DNA from 2 places in the Oceanobacter sp. 4_MG-2023 genome. Region 1 is predicted to be linked to the other one. Evidence: riboswitches for the same ligand, from Rfam matches in the RefSeq annotation. Region 1 holds a riboswitch; the other holds the start of a gene.
The links. Region 1 has a riboswitch for cobalamin ahead of Q8W24_RS11970 (TonB-dependent receptor). Riboswitches for the same ligand answer to the same signal wherever they lie in the genome.
Positions count from the first base shown of each region.

Region 2: it holds a riboswitch for cobalamin, as region 1 does, so the genes downstream of both, Q8W24_RS10830 (ABC transporter ATP-binding protein) here and Q8W24_RS11970 (TonB-dependent receptor) in region 1, are expected to answer to the same signal.

Region 1 covers NZ_JAUYVV010000016.1:34,332-40,464, forward strand. The annotation lists gene Q8W24_RS11950 (metallophosphoesterase) at 1-54, shown strand, start outside; gene Q8W24_RS11955 (AmpG family muropeptide MFS transporter) at 158-1,591, opposite strand; gene Q8W24_RS11960 (YajQ family cyclic di-GMP-binding protein) at 1,591-2,076, opposite strand; gene Q8W24_RS11965 (ketopantoate reductase family protein) at 2,224-3,159, shown strand; cobalamin riboswitch at 3,258-3,512, shown strand; gene Q8W24_RS11970 (TonB-dependent receptor) at 3,659-5,845, shown strand; gene Q8W24_RS11975 (hypothetical protein) at 5,903-6,133, shown strand, end outside.
Region 2 covers NZ_JAUYVV010000013.1:71,020-77,152, forward strand. The annotation lists gene cobS (adenosylcobinamide-GDP ribazoletransferase) at 1-549, opposite strand, end outside; gene cobT (nicotinate-nucleotide--dimethylbenzimidazole phosphoribosyltransferase) at 549-1,610, opposite strand; gene Q8W24_RS10825 (iron ABC transporter permease) at 1,639-2,661, opposite strand; gene Q8W24_RS10830 (ABC transporter ATP-binding protein) at 2,658-3,485, opposite strand; cobalamin riboswitch at 3,644-3,794, opposite strand; gene Q8W24_RS10835 (type IV pili methyl-accepting chemotaxis transducer N-terminal domain-containing protein) at 4,811-5,623, shown strand; gene Q8W24_RS10840 (AMP-binding protein) at 5,735-6,133, opposite strand, start outside.

The DNA of each region.
Region 1 (6,133 bases):
TACATTGAACCAGGGGTTTATCAAGGTAAGGATTTTATTATCAAGGAGCTGTAAGTCCGAAGCGCTCGAAGCCACAGACTCACAGACTCACAGACCCACAGACCCACAGACCCACAGACCCACAGACCCACAGACCCACAGACACCGTACCCAGCACTCAGCCTGGAAGTGATTTGTTACGCGCTTCCGGCTGCTGTTTCATCAATACCAGCACCAGCAAAACCGCAGGAATCCCCAATGCAGCGGCGATAATAAAAAAGTCACTGTAACCCCAGCCATCAACAACCCAGCCCGAAAAGCCACTGATAAACTTGCCCGGCAAGGTCATCAGCGAACTGAACAAGGCATATTGCGTTGCGGTATAACTCTTGTTTGCCAGGCTGGAGAGGTAAGCCACGAAGGCGGTGCTGGCAATCCCTCCGCTGAGATTATCAGCACTGATGACTACTGCCAGCCAACTGAGTGGCGGGCGACTGCCATCCCAGGTCATGGCCATCACAGCAAACAACAGGTTAGTACTCGCTACCAGGATTGCACCTAGCAGCAAGGGCCGGTACATGCCCCATTTGACAACCATAACACCACAGACACCCGACCCGACCACCGTCATCACAAAACCAAAAATTTTGGCGATGCGGGCAATGTCTGATTTGCTGTACCCCATATCCAGATAAAACGGATTGGCCATCACCCCCATGGTGATATCACTCAAACGAAAAACGGCGATAAACGACAGAATCAGCAACGCAAACCAGCCATTACGCTGGAAGAACTCCAGCAACGGGCAAATCACCGCCCCCAGCAGCCAGCGCTGCCAGGCTGGACGTTGCATCAGATGCATAGGACGCCCGATCAAACGATCGATCAACTCAGCGTCCATGCGGCCACGTTGCTCTGCATCCAGGTGGTTGGGTTCGTCGCACCAAAACGTGGCGGCAATCCCCACCAGCATCAACGCTGCCATACCGATATAAGACCAGCTCCAGCTGTACCAGTCCGCCAAATACAAGGCTCCGGCTCCGGAAAACAGCAAGGCCACCCGATAGCCAAAAATATAACTGGCCGACATGGCACCCTGATACTCATCGTCAACCGCTTCAATCCGGTACGCATCCAGCGCCACATCCTGGGTCGAAGAGGCAAACGCCACCAGGAGAGCAGAGGCCGCAATCCACCATAAATCCGTATGCGGGTCGAGCAGGCTCATCCACAACAAACCGCTGGCAATCCCTGCCTGCCCAACCAGAATCCAGCTGCGTCGCTGCCCAAGCCAACGGCTCAGCAAGGGGATACTGACGCGATCCACGACCGGTGCCCAGAATACCTTGATCGAGTAGGTCATACCGATCCAGGCAAAAAAGCCGATGGTCGTGCGCTCCACTTCCGCATCCCGCAACCAGGCTGTCAGGGTCGAAAACACCAACAAAAATGGCAGCCCGGCACCAAAACCCAACAAGGCAATCGCCAGTACCGGCTTACGGGTGTAAATTTTCCGGGCATCACGCCACCAGCCGAAAAAAGACGTCGAAGTCGTGGCAGAATCCAGGCTGGATTGAACAGAAGAGTGATCCGTTACCTTACGGTCAGACATCAGTCTTTGAAATTCTTGAACGCCAGCGGCATCTCGATGGAATCGTCATTACGAAACAGCGCCATCACCGCTTGCAAATCATCTCGCGCCTTACCTTGTACCCGCACCATCTCTCCCTGAATCGATGCCTGCACTTTTAATTTGCTGTCTTTGACAATCTTGACCATTTTACGAGCCAGGTCCTTGTCGATACCCTGACGCAAGGTTGCGATCATTTTGACCTGCTTGCCTGCACCGGCCAGATCGCCATATTCCAGACAACTGACCTTGATCTTGCGCTTGATCAAAGAGCTTTCCAGCATGGGTTTCATCTGCTCGATCTGGAATTCCTCATTAGCCGTCAAGGTGACAGCAAAATCTTTTAACTCAAAGCTGGCATTAACCCCTTTAAAATCAAACCGAGTGGACAATTCCCGATTGGCCTGATCAACGGCATTCTGGGCTTCGTGTTTATCCACTTCGGAAACGACATCAAACGATGGCATTGGGCTTCTCCTGTCAATAACCTGTCAATAAATATATACAGTCATAAGCATGGCAATAAGCCGGACTGTATACCTCTGTCAGCACTGAAAAGCAAAAGTCATCCGCCCGCTCTGGCTCCAGCTCATCAAGCGACTTATAATCCTGCCATGACATTATCCATCGGCCTGCTTGGCCTGGGTGCCATTGGCACCGTCATGGCCAGCTACTGGCGTCAGCACCGTCTTTATGTGCTTGGCCGCTCACCACAATCCCCGACAATGGCCACCCCGCCGTTGGAACGTACCCTGCAATACGGGCCAGATATTCGTGCGAGTCATCCTGAATGGCCAGAGACCCTGACCCTGTCACTGCCACCATGGAACCATCAGCGGCTGGACTGGCTGATGATCACCACCAAAGCCGGTGACACCCTGGATGCCCTGTTACCTTATGCCAGCAAACTGCATCAGGTTGACCGCATTTTGCTGCTACAAAACGGTATGGGCCAGCATGAACAAGTCGCTCACTGGCTCAAAGAACAAGGGCAGAGCTGCGAGCTCTGGCACGGCATCTCCACCGACGGCGCTTACCGCCTGGAAAACAACAGCGTCATATATGCCGGACTGGGTGATGTCTGGATTGGTCTGCCTTCGGCACAGGCAAATGGATTACCGCGACAGATCACCAGCCACTTGCCTCATACCCAGGTTGTCTCGGATATTCTTACACGGCAACGACAAAAGCTGGCAATTAACGCAGTGATCAATCCCCTGACCGCCTGCTACCGCTGCCTCAATGGCGCATTAATCAGCAACCCTGAATACCGTGCGCCGTTACACTCGTTGGCCATCGAAATAGAACAGCTGTATCAACATCAAGGCTGGCCATTACCAGATCAACTGCCAGAGCGGGTAACACAGATTGCCCTATCGACGGCGGATAACCGCTCATCCAGCCTGCAAGACGTACTGGCCAACCGCCCAACCGAGCTGGATCATATTTGTGGCTATCTCTTGGCCCAGGCCAGCGCGGCAAAAATCGATTTGCCCTTAACCCGGGCATTAATGGATCAGCTTAATATCCGCAGCGGCCTCCCCACCTAGGGACGCCCTTCCCTGCTTACAGGCAAACCACAGCCACAGACGGCGCCGGACTCGACGATTTTACTTTGCAATTCTTGACGCCTGCTATTACCACCGCTACTCTGCGCCCAGAATCAGGTGCCCATGGGCTGAATCATTCAGCCTCGGGTTAAACGGGAAGACCGGTGATGTAAAAACATAAACCGGCGCTGCCCCCGCAACGGTGATCGACCCATTCAATAACAGGTTCCTGCCCATACAGGACACCAGCCACTGCCGAGCCAGCCAGCAGGCACCGGTGGGAAGGCGTTATGAACGAGCAGCATCTGCTCAGGTCGTCAGCCCGGATACCGGCCTGTTTTTATCAACCGACGTTGCGGAGGGCAGCGGGAGGGATTTGTGCCAATCGCCAATCGCCGCCCCGGCGATGTCTTCCGCCATCTTCGGAAGCAATGATTGCTTGCCTGGTCTGCTCCCCCTGCTCTTGCCGTTATATTCTGACCCGGTACTCAGGACTTCCATGACATTACGTTTGCCCTTCTGGTGTTATGCCTTTCGCAAGCCGTTGTCTTGCCACCTCCAACAGGCAAGGACACCATCATTGCTGTCGAGCCTGATGTTGAGCCTGTTATTGTCCGCGCCTGCCAGTTTTGCCGATTCGGTAACCCCGGCACACAACGATGATACAGACGATACGCCGGTCGCCGATGATGAGCTGGTTGTCTATGGCCATCAAGAACCCGCCGCAGACACCAGCTACCGACTCTACGATCAGCAAGCCCTGGCGGCTGGTTATCAGAACCTGGGGGAATTTCTAAGCCGTATCAACGGCCTGCAGGTGCAATCCCTGGGGGGGCTGGGCGACCCGGTACTGATTTCCATGCAAGGAGCTGATGCCAAACAAACCCGCTTACTGATCGATGGCGTTGACGTAACCACAGGTCAATACGGCCAGTACGATCTTAATGCCATCCCGCTGGCTTCCATTGAGCGAGTCGATGTCCTGACCAGCGGCAGCGATGCCGACGACAATGGCCTGATCAGTGATGAAGCGATCGGCGGTACCATCAACATCGTGACCCGTCGCAGCCCATCCAATACCAGCAGCAGGCCCACCCAACTATCCGCCGCGGCTGGCAGCTACGGTACGGCGACCCTGAATCTGCAACAACCGTTACGGACTCAGCCTCACAGCACTACAGATTTATTGATCGACCACCAACAAAGCGACAACAATTACCGCTACCCGGTGAGCAGCCCGGAAGACACCAGCCAACCAGCCGGACAACAACAAGCACTCAACAATGCCGCCTATCGTCGCGACCGCCTGACACTGAAACATCAGCAACCCGGCCTGTTTGCCAGCCTGTACTGGCAAGATGAATCCAAACAACTGCCACAGTATTATCGCAACTCCTCGAGTAACCGCTCCCGACTGGACAGCAAGCAACTGGGCGTACAACTGTCGGGCAACTGGGGACAAGATTTTCGTCAGCACTGGCAACTCTGGCACTCGCTGAACCGTCAGGCATTTTACGATCCAACCGCAGTATTCGGTTATGTCGACAGCAACAACCGTTATCGCTACCAACACAGCGAGGCCAAACTTGGCAGCCAGGTACAATGGCACGCCTGGGATTTGGGCAGCAGTATCAAGATAAGCCAGCAGAGCTATCGCAGCCGCTACCTGATTGACAGCGACAGCGGTGATTGTGACTCCCTCAGCAGCCGCTGCGACCAATATTCCTGGCTGCGGCAAGTACAACTGAGTGGTCGGGCACAATGGCAAAACAGCGACAGTACACGCCAGTTCAGTCTCAGTAGCAGCCACCACCAGCAAAACAGCCTGTTGCAAACCAGCGCTACCGATAGCAGCGACAGCGACAACACCCATCAGCAGCAGTCCTGGACCTCCGGGTTGGTCAGCCTGAAACAATACTGGCTCAGCGATACCGGCAACGGCCAGCTGCAACTAAGCTGGAAACAGGCACTCAGAATACCCAGTTTGTATGAACGCTTCGGCAACCGCGGCCTGACCCGGGGCAACGACGACCTTCAACCAGAGCAAAGCCAAACACTGTCGTTAAACATCAGCTGGAGCGGAGACTGGCAACAACGCCCCCAGCAGCTCAGCCTCAACCTGTTCCACCGCCAACTGGAAAACGCCATCGTCGCCGTGTATGACCCCTCAACCGGGGCTGGTCGCTATGAAAATACCAGTGATGCCACCATGGCCGGGCTGGAATGGCAGCTGCACAGTCAGCTCAACCGCCCTGTGACCGCAGCACCCGCAACAGAGAGCCTGGGGATGTGGCAATTGCAGCTGGCAGGCAGCCATTACCAAAGCCAGAGCAGCAGCGATATCGTTGGCTTTGATAACAAATACTTGCCCGGCATCTATCACCTGCGGCTGATTGCCGGATTACTCTGGCAATCCTCCATGACCACCCGGCACCACAGTATCGATCTCCATGCCGAGCTGGCTGACGACCTCTACCTCGACCGCTACAACAGCGTACCCGGGGATCAACGTCGCCTCTGGAACATCCATTACGGCTACCAATGGCCAGTGCCATCCAGACCGTCACTACTGCCGACCCACGCTGGCCTGCGGATTAACAACCTGTTTAATCACAGTTTTAACGACTTCAGTGGGCGCCCGGCTCGTGGCCGGGAATGGACACTGTACCTGAGCTACTCGCTTTGAATATTCATATCACCAGCAACCAACAAGTTTGCCAAACGACACCCAAGGAATTTTGTTATGCCTAACCGTCTGCCTGATCACCCAACAACATTATCCCGCACCTGTTTGTCCCCGTTCAGCACCGCCGGACTGCTTCTCTCTGCGACCCTGATACTGAGTGGCTGCGCCGGTGACGACGACGACGCCCAACCCATTGCAGAAGGAGCCTATGCGGTACAAACCACCGCTGCCGACTACAGCAGTGGCCATGTTGCCATCGGCAATATCACCGGCGACCGCAGCGTCCAG
Region 2 (6,133 bases), on a different contig from region 1:
GTGCGCCAGCGGGTCGCTTTTACTGGTTCCCGGTGCCGATACATACGGCAAATCCTGGGCATGGGTAATCGCCATCGCCCGCGACAAGGGATAACCAATCAATAACGCCAGTAGTAATTCACCCTGTTCTGCCAGGGCGACCAGCAACAGGTACTTGAACAGCAACGCCAACAACAGCGCACTGCTGCCATACGTGCCCAGTCGGCTGTCTTTGAGAATACGAAGTTTGTGAGGCTGATCCAGGCCCCCATAAAAGCCATCAAAACAATCCGCCAGGCCATCTTCGTGCAAGGCACCGGTCAATAACAGGCTGGTTATCAACAGCACACATACCGCTGGAGCCATACCTAACCCGGCTTCTGCCAGCAGATACACCGGCATCAATAACAACCCCAGCAGCCACCCCACCAACGGAAAGTAACCCAAGGCACTGTGCATTCTGTCAGGGCTATATAGCAACTGACTACTCATTGGCAAACGGGTCAAAAACCTGATTGCCAACTGTAATAACTGCCAATGCTGGCGTAACTGCATCAGAAGACTCGACATCAGACCTCGACCCCGGCGCTGGCAAAGCTGGCCATCTGGTTATAAAAACCTGCCGCGGCCCGCAACAAGGGTAATGCCAAAGCGGCGCCGGTGCCTTCGCCCAGTCGCAGCCCAAGATCCAGCAAGGGGTTGGCTTCCAGGGCCTGCAGCGCCAAACGATGTGCCGGTTCCGCAGAATGATGGCAGAACACCATATAGTCCCGACAGCCGGGTTCCATCCGACAGGCCAGCAGCGCTGCAACCGTGACAATAAAGCCATCCACCAGAATGACCGTCCGTTGCGCCGCCGCCGCCAGTATGGCTCCAACGATCTGGACGATTTCAAAACCACCCACTTCCTGCAATGCAACCGCCGGACTGGCATCGGCATACGCTGCCCGAACCCGCTGCACACCCCGGCCCACCAGTTCACTCTTGAGCAACAGCTGATCATCATTAATGCCCGTCCCCCGGCCAATGACTTGCTCGACTGCCAGGTTTTCTGCCAGTGCCAGTAACGCAGAGGCGGAGCTGGTATTCCCAATACCCATCTCACCCAGCCCCAGCACATTACTGCCTTGGGCAATCACCTCGCGGGCCACGTCTGCACCCAGGTATAACGCGCGCTGGTACTGCTCTGCCGTCATGGCTGGCTGGGCCGAAAAATCGGCACTACCCGGGCCAACCCGACGCCGTAACAGTGACCGATGATCAGCGTCCAGCGGCTGAATCACTCCGGCATCAATCACTTGCAAGGCCATATCACTGGATTGACAAAAGCAGTTGATAGCCGCCCCACCAGCCAGAAAATTCAGCACCATTTGTCTGGTGACAGCCTGAGGGGCAATACTGACGGGATGACGAGCAATACCATGGTCAGCAGCAAACACCAGCATGGTTGGCCGGGTGATCCGGATTTCCTCGTCGCCGCCATCCAGTTGTTGGATCTGGGCCAGTTGGGCGGCCAGTACTTCCAACGCCCCCAACGCCCCCGGAGGTTTGGTTTTCTGATCAATCCGTTGTTGTATCTGCGCCTGACCAGCCTGTCCGAGTGCTGGAATATCAAAAGAAACCGTATGCATAAATAAACGAAACTCCAGTCAGCTCTGATCAGGCCAGCCGCTGACGCATAACCAACAGAAAAAAGACGCTGCCCAAAGCAGAGGTAATAATACCGATGGGAATTTCTTGGCTGGCAACTGCCGAACGGGCAATCACATCCACCCAAACCAGAAAGGTACTGCCGAGCAACAAACAGCCTGCGATCAGCGTTCGGGTCGTAACGCCCAGCCAGCGTCGCACAATATGGGGAATCATCAGGCCAACAAAACCGATACCACCACAATACGCCACGACTGCAGCGGTCAAGGCAGCACAGATCACCAGTGCCAGCGCCCGTAGGCGTACGGCATCCACTCCCAGCGTGCGAGCGTTGTCATCCCCCAGCAACATGGCATCAAAATGACGCCCAAGCAGCAGCAGTACACCACTGCTGACCAACACCACAGGGAACAACAGCCATAATTGACTGCTTTCAACCCGCCCCAGGCTGCCCATCAGCCAGAACAGCACCTTGTTGGCAGCAAAAGGCTCACCGATAAACAGAATAAAATGGGTGAGTGAACCCAGCATCAACGAAATCGCCACCCCGCCCAACAACAACTGCTCGGAACTGCGGGCGAACGAAGTAATAGCCAGAACCTGAACCAGCATCACCGCAAACAAGGCACCACCAAACGCGGCCAACGGCAAGGCCGTGCCGACCGGCAACCAACCCAGCAGCCAGGCCAGCAACGGCTGCTGTGACAGCATCGTACCCATCAACACGGTGACCACACTGGCCCCCAAGCCGGCACCGGCGACTACACCAAACAGATAAGGATCGGCAAGGCCGTTACGGGTTACGTTCTGTAATGAGGCACCGGCAATGGCCAATCCAGCACCAACCAATATGCCTGCAGCAACCCGCGGCAACCGCAGGTCAGTAAAGATCAATTGGTCCAGAGGATCGACCGGCAAACCGGCGAGACAACGCCAAACGGTATTAAAAGGCAGGTCGGCAGACCCAAAAAACAACGCCGCCAACGGCGACAACAACGCCACCGCGATCAGGATTATCCAGCGATATCTCATATGGCTTGATCCTGCTCCGTCGGTGCGACGGTCTGAGCCATCGGTGCTGGTGGTGAAAAATCGACCCGCAACGCTCCGGCATCGTGACGTACCGCACAAGGCAAACGAAATACCTGCTGCAAACGCTCAGGCTCCAATACCTGCGACGGTGTGCCATAAGCCACTTGTTCGCCATGATCCAATAACAACAACTGGTCGCAGTAATGTGCCGACAGATTAAGATCGTGCAAACTCATCACCACGGTCAGGCCGTTATCCCGAGCCAATTGCCCCAGCAAAGCCAGCACATCGTGCTGGTAATACACATCCAGATGATTGACCGGTTCATCGAGCACAATCAGTTCTGCCCGTTGCACCAGTGCCCGGGCAATCAAGCCGCGCTGCTGTTCACCACCAGACAAAGAGGCAAACACCTGATCGGCTTTTGTCGCCAGACCAACACGATCTAACGCTTGTTCGATACATTGGTCGTCCTCCTGGGTCTGTCGCCCCAACCAGGACTGATGCGGCAATAATCCCATGCGTACCATTTGCCGCAGGCTGAGCGCAAACACCGTATCATTAAGCTGATGCACAACAGCAATCCGCCGCGCCCGTTGACTCAAGCGGTAATCCGCGACCAATTGGTCACGCCAGCACACAGTACCGGCGCCAGACAACTGACCGGACAACGCCAGCAGCAAACTGGTTTTGCCCGCCCCGTTAGGGCCCAGCACGCCCAGTACCGAGCCACGCTTTAACGCAAAAGAGATCTGTTTCAGAATCGGCTGTTGATCAATCGTGAGCACCAGCTTATTGACCGCCAGACCGGAACAACCAACCATGGAGATATCCGACAAAAGTAAGCCGTACGAAGCAAGACCATCAACACCGTGCCGACATGTGCATCCACAGGGAAAGGAGATGGTTCGTGTCTTCCCGCACGAACAAAATTCAAGAGACTGAATCATTCATTCACCCGTGCACGACGTTAGTCGAGACAGGGCAGAGAACCATTCCAGGGAGGTATCTGACTTTTCCTGGCCCATCACGGCCACAGAATTACAGTTGCGGGTACAGTTCCGGACTCACACCGGATTCCCAATTACGTTAAGCCGCCAGAGCAGCCCAACACCTGTTTGATAGCGCCGGACTATATCAGCAAAGCAAAAACCATACGATAGCGAATCGATTCAGGGGTTCAGCCAGTTACCATCCACTTGCAGCATCACCTGTCATCACCTGCCACAGCGTTACCGCTCATTATGGCGATGCGCGTCACATCGCCTCACAGCAGTCAACACTGACATTTCATGACGCAACCGGTCATCCCGCCTTGCTTCGCCACAAACAGTCCGCGCCAATCACGGCAGGATTTCCCTGCCTTCTCAGTACAGCAACAGAAAACACCCACATCGAGACAACACCAACCAAAAAGGCGTCTTATTCTTATTATAATTCTTACTCTGTTAATTTCGATGCTGTATAAAACAGCCGGAAAAACCTGAAAATATGACAAAAACATATAAAAATTATTAAGTTTTAATTAAAAAACAAACAGTTGAAGCTTCTTTACAGCTACTGGTAGCAGAAAAATACCACATCACCCAAAGATAATTACAAAATCAGACCCAGCACTCATTTCGTGCAAAATTAAGCCGACTGGTGAATAATTCCACTATCCTTGTAAGCAGCAAAGGTTCTTTTGGGCATCGATACATCGCCGCTGGCAAGGTGGTTTCTGACAAGAAATCCATTGCCCAACAAGAGACACAACAAGTATCAAAATACAGTAAAGATATGTAAAACAAGGCATTACATCCATCCTGAGAAACAACAGGGATATTCCAGCGTCTCAGGTGCATGTAACAATCCAGGCCTACTCATCCTGATGTAAAGTGATATTTTGCACCAGGGTCGGTCATGTAATAGACAAAAAATCAGACCTATACCGCCATGTTGCGATAGAAGGCAGGCCACAAAAAAAGTTAACGTTCGAAATGACCTCAGATGAAATCATTCATTGACTCAGGCCTTCGATAAGATCATTTTTTGCTGCATTGTAGAGCAATCAAACCACCTGACTGTTATTTCTCCAGGTTGGCAAACGCCAGCCCTCCTGGTAGTCAAGACCAAACGGCACATGAAGAGAATTCGCGGAGGAATTCAAATGCTTCTGATCTTCATTGTTGTGTTGATCTGGTTTTTCTGGATCAAACGACCTAAAAAGAACAACTACACCGCTAACAGAGCCAATAGTGTTGTGGCTATAACAGGCAGTCTGATCATGCTTAGCCAGAGGATGATGAAAGATCATCTGATGCTTGGCGCAGGGGTGAGTACTCGTTCGGCCCACAGCCAGCGCGATGTGAGCGTCATGCTGTTTAACCAGCGCCTGGAACAACTGAAAAAAGAAGATCACGACGAAGCGATGCAGAAGCTGTTGGCCAACACGCAGGCCATTTGGGATATCCACCAACCCCAGATTCTGGCACAGCCAGACCTCAATCTGGTTGGCAACCTGATGCAAGATAATGACCGCTTGCTCGCCCTCTGTGATGATATTGCCCGCAGCAAGGCAGAACATGAAGGCGATAACATCGCCAAAATGGCCTACCTCGCAGGCAGACAGCGTATGCTATCCCAGCGAATTGCCAGAAACTGTGTGGCTATTTACTGGGGCTATGACAACGACTGGATCCATTACGATCTCGACGCCACCATTGCGCTGTTTGATCACACCCTGCGTGAGTTGATGCATTCCCGTCTGACCACGCCACAACTGGCGGCATCGCTGGAAGCCGCTGCATCCTTCTGGATGGCATCCAAAGCGACGTTCAAACTGTTTCAGGACAGTGCCGACAAGCGTAAGGATGTGCCACATATTCAGGAAGTGACTGAAACATTACTGGTAAAGCTGGATAAGATCACCAGCCAGTATGAAGCGATTATTGTTGGGGAAGAACGCCCGGACCAGTCCTGAGCCAGCCGTTCTGAAGCCTCCATCGCGGCTCAGACCCGCATAAAAAAGCGGATAAGGGTTTCTCCCTTATCCGCTTTTTTAGTTAGCCATCATACCAGCCGAGTACCTTATTCAGCGGGACTGGGCAAGCTCTTCTGCTCTCAGCTCACGCCGGAGTATTTTACCAACATTGGTTTTTGGTAATTCAGTACGGAATTCCACATATTTAGGTACCTTGTAATTGGTCAGACGCTCTTTGCACCAGTGGCGCAAATCCGCCTCACTGAGTTCAGACTTCACCACAACAAAGACCTTGACGGCTTCTGAGCTTTTCAGATCCGGCACACCAATAGCAGCCACTTCCATCACCTCGGGGTGATCGGCAATAACATCTTCAACCTCGTTCGGATACACATTAAAGCCGGAGACAATAATCATGTCTTTCTTGCGATCCACAATACGCATATAGCCATCATCCTGGATCACGGCAATATCCCCAGTGCGCAGCCATTCGCGGGCAGGCAAACCATC